One region of the Clostridium lapidicellarium genome, then DNA from elsewhere that is predicted to be linked to it. Evidence: predicted binding sites of a transcription regulator. Region 1 holds the regulator's gene; each other region holds the start of a gene.
The links. The regulator HrcA, encoded in region 1, represses chaperone genes, less so after heat shock. The targets are predictions, from matches to a motif close to TGTTAGCACTCNNNNNNNNNGAGTGCTAACA.

Region 1 (10,825 bases):
TGATCAAAATCATCTCCGCCAAGGTGGGTATCTCCATTTGTAGCCTTAACTTCAAATACCCCATCTCCCAGTTCCAGAACAGATACATCAAAAGTGCCTCCGCCTAAATCATATACCAATATCTTCTGATTTGTATTCATCTTATCCAAGCCATAAGCAAGAGAAGCTGCCGTAGGTTCATTTATTATTCTTCTTACGTTGAGTCCTGCAATCTTTCCTGCATCCTTAGTAGCCTGTCTTTGGCTATCATTGAAATACGCAGGTACAGTTATAACTGCCTCGGTTACTTTCTCTCCTAAATAGGCCTCAGCATCAGATTTTATCTTTTGAAGTATCATAGCCGATATTTCCTGAGGTGTGTATTGTTTTCCATCTATTTCTACTTTATGATCCGTCCCCATTTGTCTCTTTATGGACATTATAGTTTTATCTGGATTTGTTATTGCCTGTCTTTTAGCTACTTGACCCACCAGTCTTTCACCATTTTTCTGGAAGGAAACTACTGAAGGAGTGGTCCTTGAACCTTCAGAATTTGCTATAACTACTGGATCTCCACCTTCCATAACTGCAACACAAGAATTTGTTGTTCCTAAATCAATACCTATTATTTTTGACATGTTAACTTACCTCCTAAATTTAACTCAGTTGATTATTCATTTAAGCTTAATTTGCTACTTTCACCATGCTATATCTTATTATTTTATCTCCTCTTTTGTATCCCTTTTGAAACACCTCTACTATGGAATTCTTATCACATTTATCATCCTCCACATGCATAACTGCATTGTGGATATTAGGGTCAAACTCCCCTTCCGTAGGTATTTCCTCTACATCTAGTTTTTTCAATGCAGCATTGAACTGCCTCATAGTCATCTCCACGCCTTTTTTTAAATCCTCAGCATTTCCCTCTACTTTTACTGCTCTTTCCAAATTATCCAATACGGGGAGTATTTCCTTCAATATATCTTTGCATGCATCAGAATAAATTCCCTCTTTTTCCTTTGAAGTTCTCTTCCTAAAATTGTCATATTCGGCCGTTGTCCTCGAAAGTCTATCCTGAATAGCATTGAATTTATTCATAATCTTGCTGTTTTCATCCTTTAATCTAAAATTTTCCTTTTTCAGTTCTTTCTGCAATTTCTTTCTTTTTTCCTGTATTTCATCTAATTTCTTTTCTTCTGTTTCCTTTTCCTGAGATTTTGACTCCTTAGTTTCTGATTTACATTCCGACTTCTCTTCTTCATCTTTTTTTTCTTTCTCATCTACATTCTTACTATCGGATTCTTGTGATTTTTCATCTAAATCTACCTTTTTGTCTGTTGAACAACATTTTTCACTTTCAATATCCTCATCGGGTTTTTCGCCGGCATTTTTATTTTCGCCATTCTGAGCATTCATATCCTCATCTTTCAACATTTAGACATTTCCTCCAATCCAACTAACATTTTATTATTCTTTCCATAAATCAAATTTTTTAAATTACACAATCCATTTTAGCATAACATTACCTGTTTTCATCAAAATAGGTATGATTTAAAATGATGTTCATTTCTTTTACTACACTTTCAAGTACAGATATAACCTTAGAATAGGGTATCCTCGTAGGTCCTATTACACCAATTTCACCTACAGGTTCATCATTTAAGCTATATACTGCAGATATTACGCTGCAGTCCTCCGCACCCTCTATATAATTTTCATTTCCTATTTTTACTGAAATGCTTGAGGCACTGTTTAATAAACTGCTTACCTTGTTTTTATTACCCAGCATGGATAAAAATTCTTTGGCCTTATCTATGTCTTTATACTCCGGGTAGTTAAATATATTTGTAGCACCCTGCATATATATCTCTGAATTATCTACATCATTCAATTTATCGTATAAAACACAGACTATTTCATCCACTATATCCTCGTATCCCTTTAAATCATTCTTTAATTTATTTATAACCTCTATATTTATGTCATCAACACATAAATTTTTCAGTCTAAAATTCAACGCATTATTCAATTTAACAAAGTTATTATCAGAAATGGCCCTTTTAATTTTTATAAGGTTGTTTTTTATAATTCCGCTGTCAATTATAAGCACCAATAAAATGTTACTGTTAGATTCTATATCTATCAATTGCAAATGCTTTATACGGCCTTTTCTTGCAGAAGGCGCCCTCCCCACTGAAGTAAGTCTTGTAAGCTCAGACAAAAGATAAATAGCTTGCTTTATTATTTTGTCAACTTCAAATAACGCATCTGTTATAATCTGGCTTTTTATTATATACATTTCTTCAGGACTCAATCTGGGTATATGCATCAATTTATCTACATACAACCTGTAACCCTTATTGGAAGGTATTCTCCCTGAAGAGCTGTGAAGCTGTTCCAAATAACCCATTTCCTCCAAATCCGACATTTCATTTCTTATGGTAGCAGAACTTACCCCCAAGTTATATTTTTTAGCTATGGTTCTGGATCCCACAGGCTCGGCAGTATCTATATAGTCATTAACAATTGCCTGAAGTATTTTTATCTTTCTCTCATCCATTTCCATAATATCACCTCTTTATTAGCACTCATTACTGTTGAGTGCTAACCACTATGATTAAAAAATATCACTCATAATTTTTTTTGTCAATACCATACAAACTATATTATTTTAACAAATACTATAGTTTATTCTGTTTAAAGTGAATTTCATAATGTTTTCTCAAGATTGCTCAAATTATCTTATACAAATAATATCATGTCAATATAAATTCACACATTACACTGTTAGATACTTCTATTCCTCTCCTATTTAAATATATTCTATCTCCATCGACCACCAATAATCCATTTTTGACATATTTATCTATCACACTGCCGTATATTGAATAAATGTTACTGTTGAACCTATCATTAAAATCCTCTATTGAAATTCCATTTATCTTTCTAAGTCCCATGAACATAAATTCTTCCATATCATCACAAATGGAGTTTTTATGCTTATCCAGCTCCGCAAATTTTCCCTCAGAACCTTCCGAAATATACTTCTCTATATCTGATGTCCTTCTGTATCTGCGGCCGTCTATATAGGAATGTGCACCGGAGCCGCACCCTATATAAGGTTTCAAGTCCCAATACACCAGATTATGTCTGCACTCTTTTTTATTCCTTGCAAAATTAGATATTTCATACTGATTATAACCATTTTTATAAAGAAACTCCAATGTAAAATAGTACATCCGCCTTTCTTCCTCCTCTTTTGGAAGTTTCAATTCACGGCTTTTATACATATTATAAAAAGGAGTGTGTGCTTCAACTATAAGGCTATAGCATGATATATGTTCCGGGTTAAGGGCAGCCACATTTTCAAGGGATTCCTTCCAATTTTCAAAAGTCTGACCTGGAAGTCCAAACATAAGATCAACATTTATATTTGAAAATTCAAGGTTTCTTGCCATCTCATACCCCTTTAAAAAGTCGTTCACAGTATGAATTCTGCCAATTTTTTTTAGGAGTGAATCCTGCCAGGCTTGAAGTCCTATACTCAACCTATTGACTCCCATGACTTTTAAAAGTCTCAATTTTTTTTCTGTAAAAGTTCCTGGATTTCCCTCCACTGAAAATTCAATATTGCTTCCCAAATTCAGTTTCTTCAAAGCTCCATGTATATTTTCCCAAGCTTCTAGAGGCAGATATGTGGGTGTCCCTCCACCTATAAAGATAGTTTTTACAGTTCTCTCCCCTACAAGAGCTATATCCCTGGCCAGTGCTTTAGAATAATCCAACATGAATTCTTCTTTACCGCTGTAAGAGGGGAAATCACAATAGAGACACTTTTTTTTGCAAAAAGGTATATTGATATACAAAGATACAGTTTTTTTCTTATTCAAATCTTCCTCACCGCTCAATCATCTGTTTTCAGTATCGCCATAAAAGCTTCCTGTGGGATTTCCACAGATCCTACCTGCCTCATCCTCTTTTTACCTTCTTTTTGCTTTTCGAGAAGTTTCTTCTTTCTGGATATATCTCCTCCATAGCACTTTGCAAGTACATCTTTTCTCATGGCCTTCACAGTCTCTCTAGCTATAATTTTCCCGCCCACAGCCGCCTGTATCGGTACTTCAAAAAGCTGCCTAGGTATTATGTTTTTCAACTTTTGAGCTATTTTCCTGCCTCTCTCGTAAGCTCTTTCCTCCGGGACAATCATGGAAAGTGCATCTACGGGTTCTCCATTTAAAAGTATGTCCAGTTTCACCAAATCGGCAGTTTTATAACCTTTCAATTCATAGTCAAGAGATGCATACCCTCTTGTCCTTGATTTTAATACATCAAAAAAATTGTATATTATTTCATTTAACGGGATGTCATAATTCAAAGATACCCTGGTAGTTTCTATATACTGCATATCCTTAAAAGTGCCCCTTCTTCCCTGGGCAAGTTCCATGACAGCCCCTACATATTTTGAAGGTGTTATTATAGATGTCTGTACTATAGGTTCTTCCATGTACTTTATTTCAGACGCCTTAGGCATATTGGTCGGATTGGTGAGTTCTACCAATGTACCATCTGTTTTATGTATCCTATATATGACGGATGGAGCTGTAGTAATTATATCGAGATTGAATTCCCTCTCTATTCTCTCCTGCACAACATCCATATGAAGAAGCCCCAGAAACCCGCATCTAAAGCCAAATCCCAGTGCCGCAGATGTTTCCGGTTCAAAGCAAAGTGCTGCATCATTGACCCTGAGTTTTTCCAGTGCTTCCTTTAGTTCGTCATATTTTGTCCCATCTGCTGGATATATGCCGCTGTATACCATAGAAACCACAGGTCTGTAACCTTTTAAGGGTTCCGATGCTTCCCTGCCCGCTTCAGTCACCGTATCCCCCACTCTGGCATCTCTTACATTTTTAATGGACGCAGTAAAATAGCCAACATCTCCAGCTTTCAATTCTGATCTTGGCATAAAATTCGGAACAAATATTCCCGTTTCAGTAACTTCATAAACTTTTCCCGCAGCCATAAGTTTTATCTGTTCTCCCGGCTTAATACAACCTTCTTTTACCCTTATATGACAAACTACACCTCTATAGCTGTCATAATTGGAATCAAATATAAGTGCCCTCAAGGGTGCATTTTCGTCTCCCTGTGGTGAAGGTATCTTATTTACTACAGCCTCCAGAACTTCATCTATATTCAAACCTGTCTTCGCAGAAACCAGAGGGGCGTCTTCCGCATCTATCCCTATGACATCCTCTATTTCCTGCTTTACTTCCTCCGGTCTGGAACTTGGAAGATCTATTTTATTTATAACCGGAACAATTTCCAGATCATGATCCATGGCCAAATAGCAATTTGCCAATGTCTGTGCCTGTATCCCCTGAGTCGCATCCACTACAAGAATAGCTCCTTCACAGGCTGCAAGGCTTCTTGAAACTTCATAGTTAAAATCCACATGACCCGGTGTATCTATAAGATTCAAAATATATTCTTCACCGTCAGATCTCTTATATATAAGTCTAACTGCCTGGGATTTTATCGTTATTCCCCGTTCTCTCTCCAATTCCATGTTGTCAAGCACCTGAGAGCTCATCTCTCTCTCAGTAAGAGTTCCCGTTTTCTCAATCAATCTATCTGCAAGTGTGGATTTACCGTGATCTATATGGGCAACTATAGAAAAATTTCTTATATGTTTCTGTCTTTCACTCTGCATACTATTTCCCCCAATATCAATGAAATTTCTCCACAATCAAGTCTTTTTTCGAATATAACGACTAGAATAAATTATATCATAATCACCCTATAGTTAAAAGAAGGTCATCTTCCAAAATAGCTCTCTATGTCTTCAAATACATTTTGAGTCATATCTATTACATAAGAAGCTCCAGAATATAATTTGCCGCCTACCACATCTATAATTTTTCTGGAACCCCTCCTGAAGTTACCACCTATGCCTCTGTCTATGTTAAGTGAATAATTTCCCACATCTACACTGAAATCAAAAGGTTCCCTGGTACAATTTATTCTAAAATCAGATCCATCCTTTATAAATTTAGGCAGTCCTGCAGTTATAATTGTAAATCCCAGAAAAATTATTATACTGCAAGCCACAAGAACAGCTGCAATAGATTTCCTGTTCATAAAAAAGTCACCCCCAGACAGGAATAAAATCCTTATTATAAGGATGGACCCTTTTATAAATTTTATACATATCTTTCAATTTAGAAAGGTATTTATATCATTCAAGCCCAATGCAGGTTGAAGAGCTATATTTATAGCATTTGCAATAACCTTCGAAATGGAATCCACCACCATGTCTACATCTTTGGGCGTAACCATTATATTTTCCCTGTAGGGCTCAAGAAGACCTTTTATCATTTGATGCTTCTCATTCTTGTCTATGGATTTCAACATTTCATAAAACTTTTCTCCTTTTTTCGTCTGCCTTATCATTTCGTCCAGAACCATGTCGATGGTGTCATTGGCCATGGTAGCGGCATCCACCACTGTAGGAACTCCTATGGCTATTACAGGTACTCCAAGCGTCTTTTCACTCAACTCCATTCTTCTATTGCCTACCCCGGAGCCCGGAGATATTCCTCTGTTTCCTATTTGAACCGTAGAATTTACCCTGTTCATTTTTCTCGATGCCAGTGAATCTATACAAATTATCAGATTTGGTTCCACTTTACTGACAACTCCCTGTATTATCTCACTGGTCTCAATACCGGTAATTCCAAGCACTCCCGGAGATATCACACATACAGGCCTTATTCTCTCGTCTATTTTATCAGGCAGCAGCTGCCTTAAATGTCTGGTGACCATAAGTTTTGAAATAACTTTGGGTCCCAGGGAATCAGGGGTTATATTCCAGTTTCCCATTCCCACCACCAGTGCCGTCATATCCTTATCCAAATCTATCATACCCGACAATACTTTTCCAACTACCCTGCTGACTTTATCCCTCATCTCACCATCATAATGGGTGAGCCTGGGCATATCCACAGTTATATAGGAGCCCTTGGGCTTCCCCATGATCTTTTCTCCAATATCCTCTATTATTTTCACATAGGTCACTTTTATACCATCTTCCAAAGTTTCCTCAACTTCAACTCCCGGAACCTCGCCCCCTCTTTCCCTGCAGCATTTCTCCCTGGTTTCTACTGCCAAGTCCGTCCTCACATCAAACATTTTAAATATCACTCCTTTATTTGCCAAGTTGTTCTCACAGTACATATTATTTGTCATTAACATTCACAATATACTCTTCACAATTGACAACTGACAACTCACAATGTACAATTGACAATGTACATTTATTTAAACTCCATAAAAACACAAGGAGGTGAAAACATGGCAAATATAAAATCTGCAAAAAAGAGAATAAAAGTTATTCAAACTAAAACATTGAGAAATAAGATGATAAAATCTTCACTGAAAACTACTGAAAAAAAGTTTTTGTCATCTATTGATAATGGAAATGCAGAAGAAGCTAAAGCCACTTTAAGGGAGGCTGTAAAAGCTTTGGATATGGCTGCATCAAAGGGTATAATTCACAAGAATAAAGCAGCAAGGGATAAATCCAAATTGACTTTGAAATTAAACGGATTGACTGCATAAATAAATAACCGGTGAGCACCGGTTATTTATTTATGCGACTGTATTTATCAAAAGAAGTTCCAATTCAGTTTTTCCATCTAAAGAAAGGCTTTTCATATTTTTTTCCGTATTCAGACAAAGTCCTATGGATCTTTTAAGCTGTCTTAAGGTAAATTTTTTACTCTGCTGAACCATTATACTGTATCCATATCCTGATTTGATTTTTAACAGTTTCATGATCTCGGGCTTCTTTTTCCCTCTTTCCAGCAATAATTTGATCTTAAAAAGCATGCTGAACTGTCTCTCTATCATGGACAAAATATAGTTTGTTTTAGCACCGCTGTCCACAAGTTCATTCAGCAGATAAAGCGCTCTTTTTAAATTTTTATTCGAGATGGCATTCACCACATCAAAAATATCCTCTTCACTGCCGCTTAAAAACATTTTCTGGATGTCTTCTCTCTTTATATCTCTGCCGCAGGTATAACAGCACAGCTTCTCCACTTCATTTTCTATTACACTGAGGTTGTTTCCTTCCATAAGATTGCAAAATATCCTGAGATCCATCTTTCTTATGTTCTTACCCCTAATCTGAAAAAACTTTTGAACTTTGTTTTCCAGTTGATATCCTTTTATTTTATCGGCTTTAACCACACATATATCTTTATCCAGGCTGTATATAATTCTGCCCGGTTTATCCCTTTTACTTTTAAATACACAGTAAAATATCAGAATGCATTGCTGCGGTACATTCTTCAAATAGCCCTTTATTTTTTTAAATTCACCGGAAAGTTTGCTCTTATAACCCCTTTCTTCTTCCATAAAAGAAGCTCTATACACAAGCACGACTTTCTTATCGCTCATAAAGGGAAGGGTTTCACAGGCATTTATCACGGCGTCGAAGTTTTCCAGTGAATTCCCATCAAATTTTACATAGTTCAAATCAATAAAATCGGGTTTCAATACCCTTTTAATCAACAGCCTTATGTTCTCCCTCATAAGGAATTCATCATTTCCGCAGAATAGATAGCAATTTTCTATATGACCATTTTTCAAGTTTTTATTAAAAGCAGCTATATCAATCACCTTTGTTCACTTCCACCCTAATTATTATTGGTAATCATCTGACTTTGAAGATCATATTAAACATTATAACATAGGAACTTCCCTTTTCCAGGGAATCTTTCATATTTGTCTTCTTATTACTCTTATCTAAAAAAAATTTAAATTTCCTGCTCCCAGAATCAAGTGTCATCTCCATGTTATTCCCGGAGTTACCACTTATCTTCAAATAGGAACCACCGCCTAAATCATAGGCGAAATTCTCAGGCGGATTAGTTATAACTTTATTTATGGGCTGCTGCTTCTCGATGTCCCATATCCACCTGGCATCCAAACAATCATAATTGCATATCATAATCTTGTTCAGACCCTTTTCAATAAGAGCAGCTTCTCCGCTGGCCGCATTTACAAAGGATATGCCGGTAAAAAATGCATATTCCTGAATTATTACAAACATCAAACATGCAGTAGGGATGTATTTGAATTTTCTATATCCTTTCCTGCACATTACAACAGATGTAAATAACAAAATAGCTATCAGCCCATCTCTATAACTCAAATACATCACTTCAGGGCACAACTTCAGTGCAATTATACCTGCACCATCCATCACAGTAAAGACAAAGCCGATGACTTTACACACATACTTGAACAGTATTTCACAGGAATACAGGCACAGTGCACCGTTCCCAAGCACAATTATTATTGAAAACAGTGGAATTAAAAACAGATTGCCTAAAATAAATCCACAGCTGAAATTCTGTATCGTAAAAGCTATATATGGAATTGAAAAAATCTGAGAGCTAAGAGTCAAGCTTATACTTGATGCCAGTTTTTCAGGTAGTCTATATAACTTCCTAAATATATTCTTATTATACAAAAGTATGCCTAAGGTTGCCAAAAAAGATAGATCAAATCCTATATCCACTATATAATAAGGTTTAAATACAATTAAAACAAGGGCCGACAAAGCCAGAGAAGATATGCTGTCGTATTCCCTAAAAAATACATTTGCCAATTTAAATATAACTATCATTATAAATGATCTCATGGTTGCCGCCGCCATACCTGTAAAAAATGCATAGAGCAGAGATACAACTATGGCTATTCTGAGACCGACCGTATATTCCAGCACCATATACACAAGAGCCATGTGAAAACCTGAAACACTCACGGCGTGAACTATACCCAGTTCCTGAAAATCTTTCATCTGATCCTTGTCTATATAAGATGTTTCTCCGTAGCATAGAGCCATGACAAGAGCCGCCCTCTCCTTTCCAATCATATTTTTAAATCTCTCATGAAGATTTTTCTTGAATTCATAAGAGCGGCATACCAAGTCACTTTTGCAGTACTTGTATCCCGTCATATAATAATGCCCGATAATTCCCTTTTCAACATCGAAATCTCTTTTAAATCTACCCTCTGCCTCTACCCTCTGTCCTTCTTCCAGACCCTTGGTTTTACCCTCCAGTATAATTTTTCTGCCTTTAAAATCTCCTATAAAATAATAGTTCTTAACACCCACAACTCTGATTTTTCCGGGGCTTTGAATATCTATGCCAAAATACATATAAAAGCTGAGTATTCCAAATAAAAAGAACATTACATTTATCATAAAAGCTTTAATTTCCAGCGTGAAAAATAATATTATAAGAAAAAAAGCAGCCATTATCGCTGCCGCTAAAATACTGTCTAAAAATAACAGGGCAAATAAACATCCCAGGTACAAGGATACAGAATAAAATACCAAAGGCCTTTTCATGGTCATAATGATACCTCCATACAATGCAGTTCGATATTATCATATTTGCCTAAAAATAACTTATTAATCATATTGATTTTTGTGGAATTTGATGTTTACACATAAAACAGTCCATATCAGCACGCATACAAAAAGTATCTCCCAATAGACCAAATTGAACATAATCAAGAACCTGCCCGCAATAAAAGTTACGGCCAATTGCAAAATAATATTTACAACCGTAATTATATTTGAAATCTTATTTTGAAAAAATTTTTTATTGGAAAAACTGTATACAAATATTGAGGCACAGAAATTCAAAATTGAAATGGAGGTCAAAAATGAAAACTTACTCTGCCACAGATCGGACACATACAAGGATATAAAAGACAAAACTCCCATGGAAAATCCTCCAAGCAAAATAAATCCCCAATTTTC
Region 2 (10,825 bases), on a different contig from region 1:
ATTCCAAATACAGGGCTCATCCGCTGCTCAGGAAATATGTAAGAGCCGGGTGGCTTGGAAGAAAGACCGGAAAAGGATTCTATGACTATAAAAAATAATTGTTCGAATTAAATCAAAATTTTAAAGGATCATTAAACCATTTTATAACAAATTGTAAATATGGTTTGATGATCCTTTTGCTAATTAATAAATTATGCACTTTTTGTAATTATGTGATATAATTATAAAGGATTACTATGGGTCAAGTATAAATAGAGGGGAGTTGAAATCGTCAAAATTATGCATAGGGTAATTTTTATCCGAATTTACACCCTTGGAGTGAATGACCATATGCACTATGAAAAGGGAATAAAACATTTATTGGCGTGATATCATGTATAAAATAGTACGAAAAAAAGAACTGGCACCCAAAATTTTTTTAATGGATATAGATGCACCGAGAGTTGCATCATCTTGCTTACCTGGTCAATTTGTCATTGTTAAAATGGATGAAAAAGGGGAGAGGATACCTTTAACTGTCTGTGATTATGATTCAAAAGCGGGCACGGTTACAATAGTATTTCAGACATCAGGAGATTCAACCAAGAGAATGGCTGAATATAAAACAGGAGATTATTTTGAAGATTTTGTTGGCCCACTGGGACAGCATTCCGATCTTATGAATATGAGTTTGGAAGAACTCAAGGGGAAAAATATAATATTTGTAGCAGGAGGAGTTGGCACTGCACCGGTTTACCCTCAGGTAAAATGGCTTTACAGCCATGGGATAAAGGCTGATGTCATAGTTGGATGTAAATCTAAAAATTATCTTCTTTTTGAAGATGAATTAAAGCCCATTTGTGATAACCTTTATATAGCTACTGATGACGGCAGTTATGGATATAAGGGTTTTGTTACGGACCTTTTGAAGGAACTTATTGATAAGAAAACTAATAAGGACTATAATTATGTAGTTGCCATAGGGCCGATGATAATGATGAAATTCATAGCACAGCTTACTAAAAAATACGGCATCAAGACAATAGTGAGTTTGAACCCGATAATGGTAGATGGTACTGGAATGTGTGGAGCCTGCAGGGTTACCATAGGTGGAAAAGTTAAATTTGCCTGTGTGGACGGACCTGAGTTTGACGGTCATCTTGTAAATTTTGACGAGGCTATGAGAAGACAGGCCATGTACAAGACTGAAGAGGGAAAAAAGATATTGAAAAAAGAAGAAGGGGATACCTTTGACAGAAAAGGCCGTGAATGTAGGGCAGAGGAAAAATTTAATAGGATGAGGAGAGTCCCAATAAGTGAACAGGATCCTAAAGTAAGGGCCACTAATTTTGATGAGGTGTGTCTTGGGTATACCGAAGATGAGGCTGTGAAAGAAGCATCCAGATGTCTGAATTGTAAAAAACCCATGTGTGTGACTCAATGCCCTGTTTCTATAAGAATACCCAAATTTATAGAACAGGTTAAAAACAGAGACTTTGAAAAAGCTGCCAGAATAATAGCTGAATCCAGTGCACTTCCTGCAGTTTGCGGAAGGGTGTGTCCTCAGGAAAACCAGTGTGAAGGAAAATGTGTTCTTGGGAAAAAGGGGGATGCTGTTGCCATAGGCAAGCTGGAGAGATTTGTGGCGGATTGGTCCCGTGAAAATAACATTGATTTGTCTGAAACTTCACCCAAGAACGGCAGAAAAGTAGCTGTAATCGGCAGTGGACCTTCAGGGCTCACATGTGCCGGAGACTTGGCAAAACTTGGGTATGATGTTACCATATTTGAAGCTTTACATAAGGCAGGTGGAGTTTTAGTATATGGAATTCCTGAATTCAGGCTTCCGAAGGAGAAAGTAGTGCAGCATGAAGTTGAAAATGTGAAGAAATTAGGAGTTAAGATAGAAACTGATATGATAGTAGGCAGAACTATTACCATAGATGAGCTCCTGGATAAGGAAGGTTTTGAGGCAGTATTCATAGGTTCTGGTGCAGGTCTTCCAAGGTTTATGGGAATACCTGGGGAAAATTTAAACGGAGTATTTTCAGCCAATGAATTTTTAACAAGAAATAACCTCATGAAGGCGTTTAAGAAGGACTACGACACGCCTATAAAAGTTGGCAAAAAAGTTGCCGTAGTAGGCGGAGGAAATGTGGCAATGGACTCTGCTAGGACGGCACTTAGACTTGGTGCAGAGGTATGTATAGTGTATAGAAGATCCCGTGCGGAACTTCCGGCAAGGGCTGAAGAAGTTCATCATGCCGAGGAAGAGGGGATAAAATTCAATCTTTTGACTAATCCTGTAGAGATATTGGGAGATGAAAAAGGTTGGGTCAAGGGAATGAAATGTGTAAAGATGAAATTAGGCGAGCCGGATGAATCTGGCAGGAGAAGACCTATTAAAATAGAGGGCTCGGAATTTGATCTGGCTGTAGATACAGTTATTATGGCACTTGGAACTTCACCGAATCCACTTATAGCTTCTACAACGAAGGGACTTGAAATTAACAAGCGCAGATGCCTGGTGGTACAGGATGATACCGGACTGACTACGAGAGAGGGAATATACGCTGGAGGAGATGCAGTTACTGGAGCTGCCACGGTAATACTTGCCATGGGGGCAGGTAAAAGAGCGGCAAAGGCTATAGATGAATATCTAAAGAAATGATAGGGAAAAGACTGTACTGGAGTTGTTCTGGTACAGCCTTTTAAATTATGAAAATAAGGAGTACATATATGGATTTTAACTATATAGAAAGTTTTGAAGGTGGAATTGTAATAAAAAATGTGCGGAATTTTGAGCTGCCCCATATATTTGATTGCGGACAATGTTTCAGATGGGATAGGAAGGAAAATGGCAATTATATAGGTGTGGCTTTCAGGAGAGTTATTGAGGTGGAAAAAAGAGATAATGATGTATTGCTGTACAATACATCTCCCCAGGATTTTAAAGAGATATGGGCAGATTATTTTGATCTGTACAGGGACTATGATGAAATAAAAAAGATTCTCAAGAAAGACCCGATTTTAAAAAAGGCAGTGGAATTTGGAAGTGGAATAAGGCTCTTGAAACAGGATCCTTTTGAACTCATTGTTTCTTTTATAATATCTGCAAACAACAGAATACCTATGATAAAAAGGGCGTTGAAAAAGATCAGCCAGAGATGGGGTGAACCTATAAAATACAGAGGAGAAACCTATTATGCTTTTCCAAAGATAGAAAAATTGAAGGATGCCACTATGGAAGAACTTGCATCCTGCGGTACCGGATTTAGGAACAAATATATAATGGATACTGTAAGGAAAATTTATTACAGGGGAATTGAGAATCGACAAAATTATGACAAATCCTATGATATAAACTGGATTAAAATGCAGAAAGATGAAATATGTCATAAAGGACTGCAGAAGTTTATGGGTATAGGACCAAAAGTAGCTGACTGCATCATGCTTTTTTCCATGCAGAAGTATTCTGCATTTCCTGTAGATGTCTGGGTTAAAAGGGCTATGGAGCACTTTTATCTGGCACCGGATGTATCCTTGAAAAAAATAAGAGATTTTGGGATAAATAAGTTTGGCCAGCTGTCAGGGTTTGCACAGCAGTACCTCTTCTACTACGCAAGAGAAAACAATGTGAAGATATAGAAAGTTAGGGGAGAAGAAAAATTGAAGAATATATTAAAGTACATACCTGGATTTAGGACAGGGGAAAAATCTAAAATGTTAATTGCTGCAGCTTATTATGTAACTTGTTCTATAGCACTTATACCCAATTGGGGGCTGTTTTTACTTTTCTTTGCGGCACCTTTTGTACTTTTTAACGGCATGAGCGCATTTAAAGATAAATCCAAAATGTATGCTGCAGTTTGTATAATAGCTTTTATGGTCATGTGTCTGGGCAGATTTATTGTGTCATTGGGAAAGTAGTGAAAATGTTGTCCATCATTCATTGTCAATTGTCCATTGTCAACTGTAGAATCCCTGTACCACTTTCACGATCAAATTGATACTGATTAGATTAAAAATTGATTGGTTGTAGATTACTGTTAAATAAGGAATCAAAAAATATTTTCTGATTTTATAAAAGTTGTTACAATTAAAATTATAATCTGTTATAATTTAAACAAGGGAAGATATATTATTAGATGTCATGGGGGATGGATAAAATGGTGAATTTTGAGACTCCATTAAAAAGATTGAAATTTTTGGTTCTAAGGGAAGTTGCTTCTCTGGTCATGAAGAATAAATTGAACAAGGAAGAGCTGATAAAAATACCCTATAAGATAATTAAGGGTAAGGACAAGGCAGAATATAGGTGCTGTGTGTACAAAGAAAGAGCGGTTTTATATGAAAGAGCTTTACTGGCATCTGGGTTCATACCTACTGATAATATAACTTTGGATTTAAAAAAAATTGATGACAGGGATCATATGATGTATGTTCTTTCGGCTGCCTGCGATAGATGTCCTATATACAAATACAGTGTAACGGAAGCCTGCAGAGGATGCATACAACATAAATGTATGGAAGTGTGTCCTGCTAATGCCATAACTAGAGTTAACGGGAGATCACACATAGATCATGATGTCTGTAAGGAATGTGGTATGTGTAAAAAAGTATGTCCCTATAATGCCATAGCGGAAGTGATGAGACCTTGTAAAAAGTCTTGTCCTACTGGGGCTCTGGAGATAAATCCGGATAGTAAAAAAGCACAGATAGACAAGGAGAAATGCATCAACTGCGGTGCCTGCATGGCTGCATGTCCATTTGGAGCTGTAGCTGATAGAAGTTATATTGCAGAAGTTACAGGTGCCTTATGTGAAAAAAAAGACATATATGCTGTGGCAGCTCCTGCTATAACTGGGCAATTTGGACCGAAAGTCACAGTTGGGCAGCTTAAGAGTGCATTTAAAAAAATTGGCTTTAAGAATATGGTTGAAGTTGCCTGTGGCGCAGATGCAGTTACTGTAAATGAATCCGATGAATTTGTAAATAGAATGAATTCCGGGGACAAATACATGACAAGTTCCTGCTGCCCGGGATTTGTAAGTTATATTGAAACTAAATTTCCAAGTGAGGTTTCTAAAATATCCAGTACCGTTTCACCTATGGTTGCTGTTGCCAGGATGATAAAAGAAGAGGATAAAAATGCAGTGGTAGTTTTTGTAGGACCCTGTACCGCTAAAAAAAGTGAAATTAACAGGGATTCTGTAAGAGGTGCAGTGGATTATGTACTGACATTTGAGGAAATATTTGCACTTATGGGTGCATTTGGCGTGAAACCTGAAAGTTGTGATGACATACCTGTGGATGATGCCTCTCTTTATGGAAGGGGCTTTGCCCAGCAGGGAGGCCTTACAGCTGCTGTAGAAAATTGCATAGGTGATAAAAAGGACAAAATTGATTTTAAACCTGTGAAGGCAAGTGGAAGAGACGAAATAAAAAAGGCCATGGTTATTGCCAGATTAAAAAGACTCCATGGAAATTTTATAGAGGGAATGATGTGTCAGGGAGGCTGTATTGGAGGCCCTGGTACAATGGTCAGCTTGATGAAATCCAGACCCCAATTGATTAAATTCAGCAGAAAGTCCAGTAAAAAATCCGTACTTTCCAATGAAAATCTGGAAAAATTTAAAAAAGTAAATTTGAGCAGATAATTATGAAACACCCCGATAATTTGTCATGGATTGTCGGGGCTCTTTGCATTTTAAAATTTAATCGAAAATTAATGTATCTGCAGCTATTATTATGATAAAATCTTTATAAGCGGATATGTTTGTTCCAAAATAAAAGTATATGGCAAAATTAAGTGGATATAATTAATATTAAAGTTAAGTATATTTTAAGGTGATTTCATTGAAAGAAAAAATTAAAAAAAAATTAATAGAATATAAACCTTATATAGCCTTAAGTGTAATAGGACTTGTACTGCTCGTTGCAGCCTATGAATATTATCACAGATATATTTATATATTTAGAGATCCTGACAAAATAAGATATATAATAACCTCTTACGGGAAATACGGTGTCTCGGTATTTTTGCTCATTCAGATTTTACAGGTAATAGCTTTTTTTATACCAGGGGAGATCGTTCAGATGTCAGGTGGATATATATATGGCACTGTGTTTGGAAGCATACTGTCCATTATAGGTATAACCGTTGGGAGTATAATTTGTTATGGAATATCGCAAATTTACGGCAAGCCTTTGGTAAATAAAATGATATCCAAGAGGCATTTGAAATTTTTCGATAAAATATTGCGTTTGGGAAGCATAAATTCTGTAGTGTTTTTGTTGTATTTGATTCCGGGCATACCGAAGGATGTGCTGGCCTATATATGTGGGATATCGGATATAAACCTTAAAAATTTCATAATGTATTCTACATTGGGGAGACTGCCTGGAATAGTTATTTCCACATATTTTGGATCAAAAATATATTCGGGGAACAAGATAGAACTTATAGTCATAGCGCTTCTCATGATTTCTTTGTTTGTTGTAGGTGTACTCAAAGGGGAGAAGATAATATCCAAAATGGTAAGAGGCGGTTCTCAATCTGGAAGTAATAAGTAAGTTTAAAATATTATTTATTACTTTTTTTGTATATAGATATATGTATTTGGAAAACAATAGTAGTGTATCTTTTGCACGTTACTTTTTATAATAGGATATTAGTGAAATCGATAGAAATAAGCTGAAATATCTATTTAATTAAAGGATATTGAACATTTTTTGGGAAATTTAGTATAATATATACTGAATTTAAATTTGATAATATAAATAGTATTCATTATTATAATAATTGTATTAGCACTCATAATTAATGAGTGCTAACAAGAAAAAGTTAAAAATTAAATTTAAATAAATCTAAAGTATTTTAAGGAGGGGTTTAGATGAAAATTAGACCACTTGGAGACAGAGTTGTAATTAAAAAAATAGAAGTGGAGGAAACTACTAAAAGTGGTATTGTTTTACCGGGTACTGCCAAGGAAAAACCACAAGAAGCTGAAATCGTAGCAGTAGGACCTGGCGGAATGGTTGATGGAAAACAAGTTAATATGGAGGTTAAGGTAGGGCAAAGAGTATTATTTTCCAAATATGCCGGAAATGAAGTAAAAATAGACAATAAGGATTATACTATCTTAAAACAGGATGACATATTGGCTGTAATCGAGTAAAAATATTAAATTCAAGAACAAAAAAGTTTTTATTATAAAAATGTATGTTGTAGGGAGGTTTTTTTATGGCAAAAAGTATTTTATTCGGTGAAGACGCAAGGGCAAAAATGCAGGACGGCGTCAATAAATTAGCAGACACGGTAAAAATTACCCTTGGACCCAAGGGAAGAAATGTAGTACTTGATAAAAAATTTGGCTCACCACTTATTACTAATGATGGTGTTACTATAGCAAAGGAAATAGAACTGGAAGATCCTTACGAGAATATGGGAGCACAGCTTGTAAAGGAAGTGGCTACAAAGACAAATGATGTAGCAGGTGATGGAACTACTACAGCAACTTTATTGGCCCAGGCTATAATAAGAGAAGGATTGAAAAATGTTGCAGCCGGAGCAAATCCAATGCTTATAAGACAGGGCATAAATATGGCTGTAGATAAAGCTGTAGAGGAAATAAAAAAGATTTCAAAAGCTGTGAAGGGTAAAGAAGACATAGCAAGAATTGCATCTATATCGGCTTCTGATGAAAAAATAGGTGAATTGATAGCTGATGCCATGGAAAAGGTTGGTCATGAGGGCGTTATAACTGTTGAAGAATCTAAGACTATGGGAACTGACCTGAGTGTAGTTGAAGGAATGCAATTTGACAGAGGCTATTTAAGTGCATATATGGTTACGGATACGGAAAAAATGGAAGCTTCATTAGATGATCCCTATATATTGATAACTGATAAAAAGATATCGAATATTCAGGAAATACTTCCACTGCTTGAAAAGATAGTTCAACAGGGAAGAAAATTACTTATAATTGCCGATGATGTAGAGGGCGAAGCTCTTGCAACATTGGTTGTAAATAAACTGAAAGGTACATTTACTTGTGTTGCTGTAAAGGCACCTGGATTTGGGGACAGAAGAAAGGAAATGCTTCAGGACATAGCAATACTTACGGGCGGTCACGTGATTTCTGAAGAACTTGGAAGAGACTTGAAAAACGTTGATTTAGACGATTTAGGAAGAGCTGAATCTGTGAAAATAGATAAAGATAATACCACTATTGTAAACGGAAGAGGAGATAAACAGGCTATTAAGGACAGAGTATCTCAGATTAGAGTACAGATAGATGAAACTACTTCTGATTTTGACAAGGAAAAATTACAGGAAAGACTTGCAAAACTTGCAGGTGGTGTAGCTGTAATAAATGTTGGAGCGGCAACTGAAACTGAACTGAAAGAGAAAAAAATGAGGATAGAAGATGCACTGGCAGCTACCAAGGCAGGAGTTGAAGAAGGCATGGGCCCCGGCGGTGGAACAGCTTATATCAATGCAATTCCAGAAGTTGAGAAATTAACTTCAGATATACCGGATGTAAAAGTTGGCATAGATATAGTGAGAAAGGCATTGGAAGAGCCAATCAGACAGATAGCAGCTAATGCCGGTGTTGAAGGTTCTGTAATAATTGAAAAAGTTAAAAACAGCAAAGTTGGCATTGGCTATAATGTGCTTACAAATAAATATATAGATATGGTAGAAAATGGTATAGTTGATCCTACAAAAGTTACAAGATCTGCACTTCAGAATGCGGCATCTGTGGCAAGTACTTTCTTAACTACAGAAGCGGCAGTAGCAGATATTCCGGAAAAGAATAATCAGACTCCTGGAGCACCGGGTGCGCCTGGAGCAGGCGGAGCTGGAATGAACGGAATGTATTAATTTCCAGGCTGTTGAATTTTAGTAACCCCTATCATTGGATACGGGGTTATTTTTTATATGCTGTTTTTGACTTGACATCAAATTTATATTGACAAAAACGAAAAAATTGAATAAAATAGTGTAAATAGTTAATAAGACAGATAGAAATATATCTAAATTTGTAACAAGAATAAATTTTTATCCATTTCATATATTTCCTCAATATGGCAGGAAGTATCTACCGGAAGCCGTAAATTTCCGACTATGAATGGAGTTGTTATAATAAAGCCATATTATATTCATTGCAGGTGAATTTAGTAGGGCTTTTTTGTTAAAGCATTTTAACAATAATATTATTTATTTTAGGAGTGATTTTAAGTGGCAAAAATTTTAAAAAAGGCCTATACTTTTGACGATGTACTTTTAGTACCAAATAAATCTGAAGTTTTACCAAAAGAGGTATCCGTTAAGACCAATTTAACTAAAAAAATAAAATTGAATATACCTCTTATGAGTGCCAGTATGGATACTGTTACCGATTCAAAAATGGCGATTGCCATGGCAAGAGAAGGCGGTATTGGGATAATACATAAAAATATGTCCATAGAGCAGCAGGCCGGAGAAGTGGACAAGGTGAAGAGACAGGAAAACGGAGTAATTACAAACCCATTTTATCTTTCGCCAGATAATAGCATAAATGATGCTCTGGCACTTATGAGCAAATACAGGATATCGGGTATCCCCATAACTACAAATGGGAAACTGGTGGGAATAATTACGAACAGGGATATAGTTTTTGAAGATGATTATGAGAAAAAAATTTCCCGGGTTATGACCAGCAGCGGACTCATAACAGCTCCGGAAGATACTACTATTGAAGAAGCTAAAAAAATACTTAAGACGCATAAAATAGAAAAATTGCCTTTAGTGGATGAAAATAATAATCTGAGGGGACTTATAACTATAAAAGACATAGAAAAAGTCAAAAGATTTCCTCAAAGTGCCAAGGACGACAGCGGCAGACTCCTTTGTGGTGCGGCGGTAGGTGTTACCAAAGACATGATGGATAGAGTGGATGAGCTGGTTAGGGCCGGGGTGGATGTCATAACTGTGGATACGGCCCATGGTCACTCTAAAGGAGTTTTAAATGCAGTCAAAACTATAAAGGAAAAATATCCGGAATTGCAGATTATTGCAGGAAATGTTGCAACTGGTGAGGCAGTTAGAGATCTGATAAAATCTGGAGCAGATTCAGTAAAGGTGGGTATTGGACCGGGTTCCATATGTACCACGAGAGTGATATCGGGAGTAGGAGTACCACAGCTTACGGCGATAATGGACTGTGTGGAGGAAGCAAATAAATTTGGCATCCCTATAATTGCGGACGGCGGTATAAAATATTCAGGAGACATAGTAAAGGCACTGGCCGCAGGTGCAAAAGTGGCTATGATGGGCTCTATGTTTGCAGGCTGCGATGAAGCTCCAGGTGAAACTGAAATATATAAGGGAAGAAGCTATAAGGTTTATAGAGGAATGGGTTCATTAGCTGCAATGGCTTGTGGAAGCAAAGACAGATATTTTCAGGAGGGAAACAAGAAATTGGTTCCGGAAGGAGTGGAAGGTAGGGTGCCTTGTAAGGGACCTGTAGCAGATACTATTTTTCAGCTTATAGGAGGAATACGTTCTGGAATGGGATATCTGGGAGCCCCTACTTTAAAAGATCTGTATGAAAAAGCTACTTTTGTAATTCAATCTTCTGCAGGGCTTAGGGAAAGTCATCCCCATGATATATCCATGACCAGAGAAGCACCCAACTATAGTGTAAGGCAGGAATAACCTGCTGAATTTATATATACATTATATGTTTTTAAATGGTATAATTTTATATTGATAATTATTTTAAGCGGTTAGGAGGAAATTAAAATATCTATGGATAAGCAGACAGTTGTTGTAGTGGATTTTGGGGGGCAGTATAAT
Region 3 (10,825 bases), on a different contig from region 1:
TGATACTACATAAATTCCAATTAATCAAGTAAAATTTAATATAAATTTTCTACACGATTACTTTGGATAGTTAAGCCTTTTATCTGAAATATTCGTCAGAACTTCCTTGAGAAATCTATTTGCCCAATACTTAGCCATGGGAAGATTCATATCCAAATAATTCCCGCAATCTTTTGGCGCAGCACCTGGTATATCTCCTTCAAAATTTAATATAAACTTATACATTTCCACCAATAGGTCCACAATATCCCTTGACTTGTAATCTCCATGTAGGATCAGATAAAATCCTGTTCTACAGCCCATAGGTCCGAAATATACGGTTTTCTTTCCATAAACACTGTGGTTTCTCAAGAAAGTTGCCCCCAGGTGTTCAATAGTATGAACCTCAGCAGTGTTCATAACAGGTTCGTCATTGGGGCTCGTCATTCTTATATCAAATGTAGTCAAAACCACATCTCCAAATCTATCCTTTCTAGAAACATAAACACCAGGTATCAATTTTAAATGATTAACAGTAAAGCTTGAAATCTTATCCATTATAATATTGCCTCCTTGAATTTAATTATATATTATAAAATTTAAAGTGCAAGACACAAATATCAATTTAACAAATTCCATTTGTAATTATTTAAAATAGTTCATATTCTTAAAAGGATACACTCTTAAAATCACATGTCCCTTAACATCCTTCAAATTTACAGGCCCTATTATTCTGCTGTCAGTACTATTTTCCCTATTATCTCCAAGCACAAAAACATAACCTTTGGGCACAATATACTCCGCGGCAGCTGAATTGCCTTCAGTTACAACTTCTTCCGGAAGATAATTTTCAGTGAGAACTTTTCCATTTAAATAAACCTTTCCGGACTTTATCCCAATTCTATCTCCGGCTATTCCTATAACTCTTTTTATATAGTTGTCTCCATTTTCATCATGAGAGTTGAAAACAACCACTTCGCCTCTATTTATATGTCCAGTTTCAGTACTTATCTTTTCCATAAATATAATATCCTTATCGTTAAAAGTCGGCTGCATGGAAGGTCCTATTACATCAGCCCGAGCAAAGACATAACTTTTGCATACAAATGCCAGTCCAATAGCCAAAATAATGTAAAGAGCATATTCTCCAAACTTCTTAAAAAATCCCTTATCTTTCACAATATCACGCCCCTTCAACTACTCTCATTATAACAAAAATTTACCACATTTCATATTTTAATCTCAAACTTCAATATTTACATATCTTCTATTTCAAATACGGCTCCACATGTATAATTGCATATTTTATTTCAAATTTCGCCTTCAACATACTCTCTATCTTTTCGGTTATTCTGTGACTTTCAAGTACAGTAAGTCCAGCGCTGACGTCTATTACAATGTCAAGTAAAATATTATTTCCATGCACTCTGGCTTTTATATCCTCAACACTTTTTACACCTTCAATCTGATTTATACTTGCAATTATGCTGTCCAGCTGTTTGCTGTCGAAACCATCTGTCAGGCTGCTGGCGGATTCCTTAAAAATTCCTACGCCCGTCTTTATTATCAATATGCCCACTATTACTGCCGCCAGCGGATCTATCCATGTCAATCCAAACTGCGAGGCTATAATTCCACAGGCAGCACCCAAGCTGACCCACGCATCCGAAAGATTGTCCTTTGCCGCAGCCATCAGAGCAAGACTCTTAATTCTAACTGCCTCCTTTTTATTATACCTGTATACTGCATATACCAATATGGTACATAAAATGGAAACCACTGCAGAAATCATATCCGGGGCCTTGGTCTTGAAAAATACAGCCGAATATACGGAATTGTAAAAGACCTCGACTCCAACAGCTATCATTATCAGAGAGGCAACCAATGTAGATACGGTTTGTGCTCTCAGATGGCCGTAGGCATGATCTTCATCGGCAGGTTTTCTCGATATTTTAAGCCCTATAACAATGGCAAGTGAAGCTATTATGTCAGTAGAATTATTGATACCATCTGCAAAGAGAGCCCTGGAATGAAAAATATATCCTACAAAAAGTTTAAACAGGGATAAAAATACATATACTGCAATATTCACTTTAGTTCTTTTTTCGGCAACCTTGATATCCTTATAATCCTCTTCCATTTATTTTCTCCTAATTATATCTTTAATTATAATCTATAATTGTATTTTTTCCAGCTCATCATTTCGTATCCCTAAGTCTTAAAATCAATCCAGTTCTATCCTGATTTTACTTCCGCCCATGCCAGACTCGGCCGGAGTAACTATAAGCTTTGCAGGCATTCTTTCCTTTATAGAATCAAGATGGCTTATTATACCTATAGACAATCTATCATTGTGAATTTTCTCCAGTGAATCAATAACTATTTCAAGCAAATTTTCATCCAGTGTACCAAAGCCTTCATCTAGGAAGAACAATTCCAAAGGTGCCCTGCCTTTCAGTTGTATTTGTGAAGATAATGCAAGTGCCAGCGACAGTGAAGTTACAAAAGTTTCACCTCCCGATAAAGTGGATGCATCTCTCTTTTTGCCCCCATTTTTATAATCTCTTATAAAAAATCTGCTGTTTTCATCAACCTCCAGGCCATAAGCTCCGCAGGTAATTTCCCTCAATTTTCTGTCTGCTTCCAGAGATATATATTTAAGCTGATTGCCTGCAACAAATTCAACAAACTTTTTACCTTTGAACAATTTTTCAAGATCATCCAAAAGCGCCAATTTGTGTTCAACTTTTTCCTTCTTTTTTAAAATATCCTTCAATTGGGAAAGTTTCATATTCAAGGAATTGACTTCTTCCTGCAATTTAATTTTACTCTCATACGAATTTCTCAGCTGAAAATTTTTCTTGTCTTTGATATCCTGTATTTCAATCCACTGCTTTTCTGTCAAAGTCCCTTCCCCTATTTTCCCGCGTAAGTTTTCTATGGTACCTTTCAATTTAACAAGTGAATTCCTATATTGCCCTATCTTTTCATTAAGCCTGTCTATTTCAGATTTCCCTATTAAATTTTCCTTAACCTGGCTAGTATTCTCAAAACTCTGTTCCTTTAAAACTTTTTCAAGTTCTCTATCTTCATCAGATTTTCTCTCGCTGAAGCTCACCAAATTACTCTGGCAGGCTATTATCCTGTTTTTATATCTGTCGTATCTTATGTGCATTTCTTCACTGTCTTTTTTGATCTCAGCATACATCATCTCCACTTTCTTTACATATGCCGATATCTGCTTACTGAGATATTCAAGCTCTGTTTCCTCTCCTGCTTTATTTTTTATACTTCTTTCCCTCTCAACTATATTTTTATTTTTTTCCTGAAATTCAGTCTGCTTTCTACTCAATTTTTCCTTTACATCTGCAATTTCACTGCTAAGTATTTCTCTCTGGGATTGAATTTTAGCAAAATCATCCCTGAGTTTTTCTACCTCAATTTCCAGGTCGGCTTTTTCCCTTTCTCTTTCAATTATTTCATTTTTTTTGCCTATGAAATCTTTAACAGACAATTCAGTTTTCAGTGCACACAGTTCTTTTTCCTTTATCTTAAATTCTTTTTCTTCTTCTCTTAAACTCCGTCTGAATTTATCCAGTTGTATTTCATTTTGTTTCCGTGCTGAAACAATTTTATTGTATTCTATATTCAAAAAATTCTCTTCTTCTTCCAAAATTTTTAACTTTTTATCAAGTTCAGATTTGTTTATATCAAATTCATAGATCTTATCTTTAAGTTGAGCAAATTTATTCTGCATGACATCTGCAGGAGTCAATTTAAAATTTTCTCCAAGTTTGCAGAGTTTTTTACCGTTTTCCTCCAAAATTCCCTTTTCTGAATCAATATTCGTCTTTATTTTTATTATCTCCTCGGATAAAATTTTAATCTTGTTTTGTTTTTCCTCCAAATTCTTTTTCAATTCATTCACAGGTTCCATGTCAACTTCATTTAAAACACTCCCTCCACGATATACAGAACCGCACACAGGACACAAATCACCCTCTGACAGCGTATTTCTCAAAACACTCACCATATTACGCCTTTCAAAGCTTTTTAACTTTTCTTCCAATTTATAGGCTTCAGATTTCAAAGTGGACTCCATACTGGATTTCTCTCTTAACTTTTCCGTCAAATCTCGTATGATTTTTTTATTTTTTTCCGCAGTATCTTTATAATCAAGGTAATTATCCCATTTGCTTTTTATATCCGCTGCTTTTTTTTGAAAATTCAGAAGTGTATTTTTATCCCCCGGACAATTTTTTATAAGTTCATTCAACTTACTTTCAATCCTGTCTATAATTTTTTGTTTCTCATTTACATCTTTAAGCATGCTTTTCTCTTTTTTCAATTCATTTTCAATAGCCACACTGCCGCTATCTATATTTCCAATCAAATCCTCTTTTTGATTCGACAAATTTTTATAATCATTCAGCAGAATAATTCCATCATCTATTTTTTTCTTGTATTCTTCGGACATCTTAAGAGAATTTATCAGCTTTTCTTTGGAGTCTATATCATCTGATAATTTTTGGGCATATCTTTTATTTTTTGCTTTTTCATCGTTCTTCTTCACAAGCTCTTTTTTCAAGCAGACAATATCACTTTTTAAGTTTTCCTCCTGCTGCTGAAGTTTTTTAAGAAGCACACTTTCGTCAATGGCATCTAAAATTTTCTGCTGTTTTAACTTTAATTTAGGCAGCTCATCATGTCTTTTTTTTTCAAGCCTGTTCAATTCAGCACAAACCTCATCTCTGTGCTGTGTTATATTAGCCATTCCACCATTTAAACTTGAAAGCTCTTCTTTCAAAATTTTTACCTGTCTAACGGTATCTTCATAACTGTCCACGTAAGGTTTGACTTTTAATGCAGATTCGGCCATTGCCACCTTTTCTTCATATTCATTTATACGGCCTCCCTCTTTCATAAAAGACTTTTGCTCATCTATTTTTTCATGCAACTCTCTTTGAAATTTCCAAAGCTCTTCTGCCCTGTTAAATTTCTGTGTTATACTGTCGTATTCATTTTTACATAACTCATACTGCCTCTCAGCTTTTTCAAGGCTGTCTTTCTTCTCCTTGAAAAATTTTTCATCAACTCCTTCATAGCCTGCAAGCTGACCTTGAAGAAGATTCTCTTTTTCCCTTTCCCTTCTAATTTTCGAACCCAGCTTAAAAGATAAGTCGTCCCCATATTTTTGAAGCCCAAACAGCCTTTCGAGCATATCTCTCCTGTCCTTTCCCTCAAGTTTCAAAAATTCACTGAATTTACCCTGGGGAAGTACCACGGTTCTAGTAAAGTCTTCCAATTTAAGTCCAAGTATTTCCTCGCATTTTTCAGTTACCTTTTTAGCCCCTTCCTCCAGTATGTTTTCCATGCCGCACGTAACATCCAATATCCTGGCGGATTTACTCCTTACCTTCCCAGTTTTGCTCTCTCGTCTAAATTCTCTTTCCACCCTGTATATCTTCACTTTTTTATCCGATATCTGAAATTCATAACTTACCATCAAACTTGTACAATTTACATTTATAAAATTGGAACTTTTTCTTGCAATTTCTCCGTAAAGAGCCAGAGTAATTCCGTCCAGCACAGTTGATTTTCCGCTTCCAGTAGGCCCGAATATTCCAAATATGCCTCTTGAAGTCAACTTTCTAAAATCAATCGTCTGTGTATCCATAAAACTGTTGAGCCCTTTTATTTTAAGTTCAATTGGTTTCATTATCTCCCTCCTCTCCAACAATGGACAGAAGCAAATCCACTAATTCCGGCTCCGGTTCAACTTTCCTCTCTCTTATGTAAAATTCCCTGAATATCTCTTCAAAGGATTTATCCAAAAAACTGTTCACTTTTTCACTGCTGCAATTTTTGTCCCTTATTTTAGGAACGATTTCCAGTATATCTTTTTTGGCAGTCTTCATGGATTTTATTTCATCTTCCCTTATGTATCTGTCAGTATCTATTTCCATATAAACCCAGCAATTTCTACTGCTGTTTTTCTTACACTTTTCAACAGCCTCTTCTATACCGGTACACTTCCAAATTTCTATAGGCTTATATACATTGAATTCAACTTCCCTGATACTGCAGTCCTTTCCAGCCTTTACGTCCACGATAAAACATTTTTTCTTGAAATTTATCTCTTTCCTATTATACTGGATTGGTGAGCCCGAATATCTGACTCTTCCTCCAGTTCCAGGCACCACTTGGGGTTTATGAATATGGCCTAGGGCAATATACTGGGCTTTTACAGGAAGACAGTTTCCATCTACAACAAAGCTCCCACCAAGCTGAATATTTTTTTCTGATCCTGCCTGGCTGCTACCCATTACAAAAAGATGGGAAACTGCTATATTTATAGTATCCTCCCTGTAATTTTTACTTAAATTGTCAAAAAGTATTTTTATTTTATTATTGTAGGATTTAACTCTGTCCTTTTCACCCTCCATATCACCGTATAAAACTTCATCAAGTCTTTTCTCGCTTGGGTAGGGAACTGTAATAATCACGGCCCTTTCTCCATTTATTTCAATTTCAATAAATCCTTCGCCGGAATTGATAACCTTATGCCTGCCATAGCTGCCGCAGGGCACAACCGATTTGGGAGTACCTACCATTATGATACCGTGATCCCTGGCAAGCGGCCCCGCAGCCACAAGTCTGTCCGGATTGTCATGATTGCCTGATATAACCAAAGTCAGCCTTTCCCCATTCGAAGACAATTTCTTCAAAGTGTCATAGAACATTTTTTCAGCCCTGGCCGGCGGATTATAGCTGTCATAAATATCACCCGCAATGATTATCAAATCCACATTATTGTCATTTACTATTTTTACAAAATCTTTAAGAAAAGCCTCCTGTTCATCCATGCGGCTGCGTCCCTCTAAATTTTTGCCGAGATGCCAGTCAGAAGTGTGCAAAATTCTCATGATTTCCTCCTTAAAATGGTACTTTTATTCACAATTATAGCATAAAATACAGACATTAACTTAATATATAAAAAAGGACACGGAATTATAAACCATGTCCCTTTACAGCAATTCTTCTTGGAAAAAGCAAAATGATAATCACTTAATCAAGCTGCATACATCATTTGCAAATTGTACCGGATCTTCCACTGGAAGTCCCTCAATTAAAAGTGCCTGATCATACAATAGATTTGAATAAACCTTTAATCTGTCCTTGTCTTCTGCAAATGCCTTCTTAATAGCCTTAAACATAGGATGACCGGTGTTTATTTCCAATATCTTATCTGCTTTTATATTTTGGTTATTGGGCATTTTGTTAAATATCTTTTCCATTTCAATTGATATTTCTCCCTCGTTTGAAAGACAGACAGGATGAGTTTTCAATCTATTCGAAGCCTTAACTTCCTTTACCTTACCCTTGAGTACATTTTTCATAAAATCAAACAATTCTTTGTTTTCCTCAGTTTCCTTCTTGCTTTCCTTGTCGTCCGAATCAAATCCCAGATCCTTGCTGGAAACGGATTTAAACTCCTTATCCTTATACTTTACAAGCATCTTAATGGCAAATTCATCCACATCATCAGTAAAATACAGTATTTCAAAATTCTTATCCTTAACCAGTTCAGTTTGAGGTAATTTTTCAATCTTTTCCACATCATCGCCAATTGCATAGTATATATATTTCTGATCCTCTTTCATACGTGAAACATATTCATCAAGAGTCACAAGTTTTTTCTCCTTGGAGGAATAGAACATCAGAAGATCCTGAAGTATTTCCTTATTGGCTCCAAAATCAGCATAAACTCCATATTTAAGCTGTCTGCCAAAATTCTTATAGAATTCAACATATTTTTCACGATCTTTTTTAAGCATTTGAAGAAGTTCGCTCTTTATTTTATCTCTTATCCTTCTTGCGATAAATTTAAGCTGCCTGTCGTGCTGCAAAAGTTCCCTCGAAATGTTGAGAGAAAGATCTGCCGAGTCAACCAGACCTTGAACAAAACTAAAATAATCCGGCAACAGATCAGAACACTTTTCCATTATCAGGACACCGTTTGAATAAAGCTCCAGCCCTTTTTGAAATTCTTTAGTATAAAAATCAAAAGGGGTTTTAGATGGAATGAAGAGAAGCGTGGTATAACTTACTACTCCTTCTACACTTGAATGTATCACCCACAGAGGTTTGTCATAGCCAAAATGCTTATCTATATAAAACTGATTGTAATCCTCCGGTTTCAGCTCATTTTTGTTCTTTCTCCAGATAGGTACCATGCTATTTAAAGTTTCATCTTCAAAATACTCTTCTTTCTCCTTGTCATTGTCTTTTTTGGGTCTGCTCTTTTTAACCATCATTTTAATTGGATACTTTATAAAATCAGAATATTTCTTAACCAGCGATTTTATTTTATACTGATCCAAAAATTGATCATAGTTCTCATCTTTAGTATTTTCTTTGATCTTAAGTATGATTTCAGTACCTACAGTTTCCTTTTCACAGGGCTCAACGGTATATCCTTCGGCTCCTTTTGACTCCCATTTATAAGCTTTATCCGAATTGACAGAACGGCTTTTCACAGCAACCTTGTCAGACACCATAAAGGCAGAATAAAAACCAACTCCAAATTGACCTATAAGATCCACCTTGTCTTTGTCCTTAATGTCGTCTTTATTTTTAAACGCAAGAGAACCGCTTTCCGCAATAGTACCAAGATTGTTTTCAAGTTCCTCCTCTGTCATTCCTATACCTGTATCAGTAATTGTAAATGTCCTTTTATCCTTATCTGGAGTTATTCTGATAAAGAAATCATCTTTGTTGAAATTTACATTTTCATCTACAAGTGACCTATAGTAGCTTTTGTCGATAGCATCACTGGCATTTGATATAAGTTCTCTTAAAAATATTTCTTTATTTGTATAAATTGAATTAACCATTAAGTTAAGCAGCTTTTTTGATTCTGCCTTAAATTCCTTTACAGCCATATTATCATTTCCTTTCACTTATATATAAATATATCCAAAAGACAGGAAACAAACCCCTGCCGCAATTATCATTGCCCAAAATATAACTTTTGTTAGCACTTATATTACTTGAGTGCTAATTTTATTTTAGCAATAATTCACTCTTTGTCAATACGTTTTTGCAAATTTATTTGTCATGAATTGTTTTTTAAACTTTGAATCAATTTTACCGGATTAATTATTCTAGCCGAACTACATGATTTGATGTTTTTACCAAATTCAATAGCACTTCCAGTTCTCAATGCTGTTTCCCAAAATTCATCGGGAGTTATGCTTGGCTTAATTTCACAGGCAAGAGCATAAACACCTGCTATGTAAGGAATTGACCAACTCCAACCACCTTCCCTGTAGAAAACATAATCCTTACATCCTGTAGGACTTGCCGTACATCTTGAGTCCATTGGAACAAGCAGTGTATTATTCAAATCATATTTTCCTCCATAATACTCTTTTTGCCAGAATAAGCCTGGATTATAAGACGAAGAAACATCAGGATCAGACAAAGGGTTTCTTCCAAGTCCATTAAATTTAAATCCATAAGTATTTTTAAGTGATGATGAAACTACAAATATATTTTCTTTTTTAGCTCTGTCCACCGCTTTTATCACTTCACTATAACCAACATCTGTCGGGTTCCATCCTATTGAAATGGAAATAACTCTTATCTTTTTACCCTGAGGTAAATTTTTATTGAGTTTTATTATTCTATTTATGGCACGCGCAGTATAATTAAAATTTATTTTTGATTTCTGGGCTATATCCATAGGATCCTGTCCTATATAATATAAATCAGATTTTGGAGCAATACCTGTTTTTTTGCCAACAGCTATTGAGGCTACTGCAGCTCCATGCATTGAAGTTTCACGCCCACAATGAAGCTCTTCGTAAGATTTGACATTATCTTTATATTCAGCATGATTTACAAGAAGGCGCTGATCTATTATTGCAATGCCAATATTTTTCCCATTTATTCCCAAGTTATGAAGAGTTCTTATCCCAAGTCCTGGATTTTTCCCTAATGACATAATTTTCTCGGGTAGAGAAATTGATACTATATTTTGAGGCCATTTTGTCCTACTATCAAAACTTGAATTTAGAAGTTCTTTTTTCTTTCCATCAATATCAGCTCCCGATAAATCCTTTGAACGTAAATCTATTTCTTTGTTGTTTTTAAAATTTGAACTTAACTGTGACAGATTATTTACTTTTCTGACCTTCCAATTTGCCGGTGTCACTTTTACTGCAATTCCAACAGTATCTTTATTTAATGCAGTATTGGGTCTTGCCAGCATACTTAAAGGTATCATGCTAATAATAAACATTATAAACACCATAATTAGAATTTTATACTTTCTCTTCATGCAGAATGTCTCCCCATTTTTTTAATTTTATTATATATAAATTCTAATATTTATTTCTAAAGAAAAATTTATAAAACCAATTAAGATTTAATTAAGATTTCACGTTTAAACTTTGACATTTAAAATAAGGCCCCATCCTTTTAGGATGAGGTCCTTACATTACTTCAATTTTTTTTCATACTTTTCAACCATTTTCTTAACCATCTGGCCGCCTACGGAAAAATTATTTATTGAATTGGTTTTTTTGTTGTTTGCAGCCAATTCCCTGGCTGCTTCCATTTTTAATCTTTCCATACCAACTCTAGCTTCGGGGACCAATATTCTATTTCTTCTAGACATAAAATTATCATCTCCTCTACAATAGTTTGTACACTTCAGTGAAATATATAATAGGATTTGACTCAGTTCAACTTATTTTTAAAATAAAATTTCTTCTGCTAAAGCCAACATGAACTATATTTTCAATTTATTCTTAGTGTAAAATTACTGTAGGGTTATTTA

Region 2: groES (co-chaperone GroES) is a predicted target of HrcA. The motif match lies at 6,788-6,818, and genes of this name have one in related genera.
Region 3: htpG (molecular chaperone HtpG) is a predicted target of HrcA. The motif match lies at 9,015-9,045, and genes of this name have one in related genera.

What each region holds. Positions count from the first base shown of each region.
Region 1 covers NZ_JBGFFE010000004.1:80,354-91,178, forward strand. The annotation lists gene dnaK (molecular chaperone DnaK) at 1-617, opposite strand, end outside; gene grpE (nucleotide exchange factor GrpE) at 664-1,398, opposite strand; gene hrcA (heat-inducible transcriptional repressor HrcA) at 1,505-2,548, opposite strand; gene hemW (radical SAM family heme chaperone HemW) at 2,739-3,872, opposite strand; gene lepA (translation elongation factor 4) at 3,887-5,695, opposite strand; gene AB8S09_RS04820 (hypothetical protein) at 5,800-6,123, opposite strand; gene gpr (GPR endopeptidase) at 6,199-7,173, opposite strand; gene rpsT (30S ribosomal protein S20) at 7,336-7,602, shown strand; gene holA (DNA polymerase III subunit delta) at 7,633-8,667, opposite strand; gene AB8S09_RS04840 (ComEC/Rec2 family competence protein) at 8,702-10,414, opposite strand; gene AB8S09_RS04845 (cation-translocating P-type ATPase) at 10,472-10,825, opposite strand, start outside.
Region 2 covers NZ_JBGFFE010000016.1:23,202-34,026, reverse strand. The annotation lists gene AB8S09_RS10935 (3-hydroxybutyryl-CoA dehydrogenase) at 1-98, shown strand, start outside; gene AB8S09_RS10930 (bifunctional dihydroorotate dehydrogenase B NAD binding subunit/NADPH-dependent glutamate synthase) at 374-2,650, shown strand; gene AB8S09_RS10925 (DNA-3-methyladenine glycosylase family protein) at 2,719-3,627, shown strand; gene AB8S09_RS10920 (hypothetical protein) at 3,649-3,909, shown strand; gene AB8S09_RS10915 (4Fe-4S dicluster domain-containing protein) at 4,149-5,639, shown strand; gene AB8S09_RS10910 (TVP38/TMEM64 family protein) at 5,839-6,555, shown strand; gene groES (co-chaperone GroES) at 6,876-7,160, shown strand; gene groL (chaperonin GroEL) at 7,226-8,869, shown strand; purine riboswitch at 9,036-9,133, shown strand; gene guaB (IMP dehydrogenase) at 9,227-10,684, shown strand; gene guaA (glutamine-hydrolyzing GMP synthase) at 10,778-10,825, shown strand, end outside.
Region 3 covers NZ_JBGFFE010000025.1:15-10,839, reverse strand. The annotation lists gene AB8S09_RS13405 (S-ribosylhomocysteine lyase) at 58-537, opposite strand; gene lepB (signal peptidase I) at 625-1,158, opposite strand; gene AB8S09_RS13395 (cation diffusion facilitator family transporter) at 1,247-2,119, opposite strand; gene AB8S09_RS13390 (SbcC/MukB-like Walker B domain-containing protein) at 2,204-5,698, opposite strand; gene AB8S09_RS13385 (exonuclease SbcCD subunit D) at 5,685-6,905, opposite strand; gene htpG (molecular chaperone HtpG) at 7,044-8,924, opposite strand; gene AB8S09_RS13375 (S8/S53 family peptidase) at 9,098-10,324, opposite strand; gene AB8S09_RS13370 (alpha/beta-type small acid-soluble spore protein) at 10,484-10,663, opposite strand.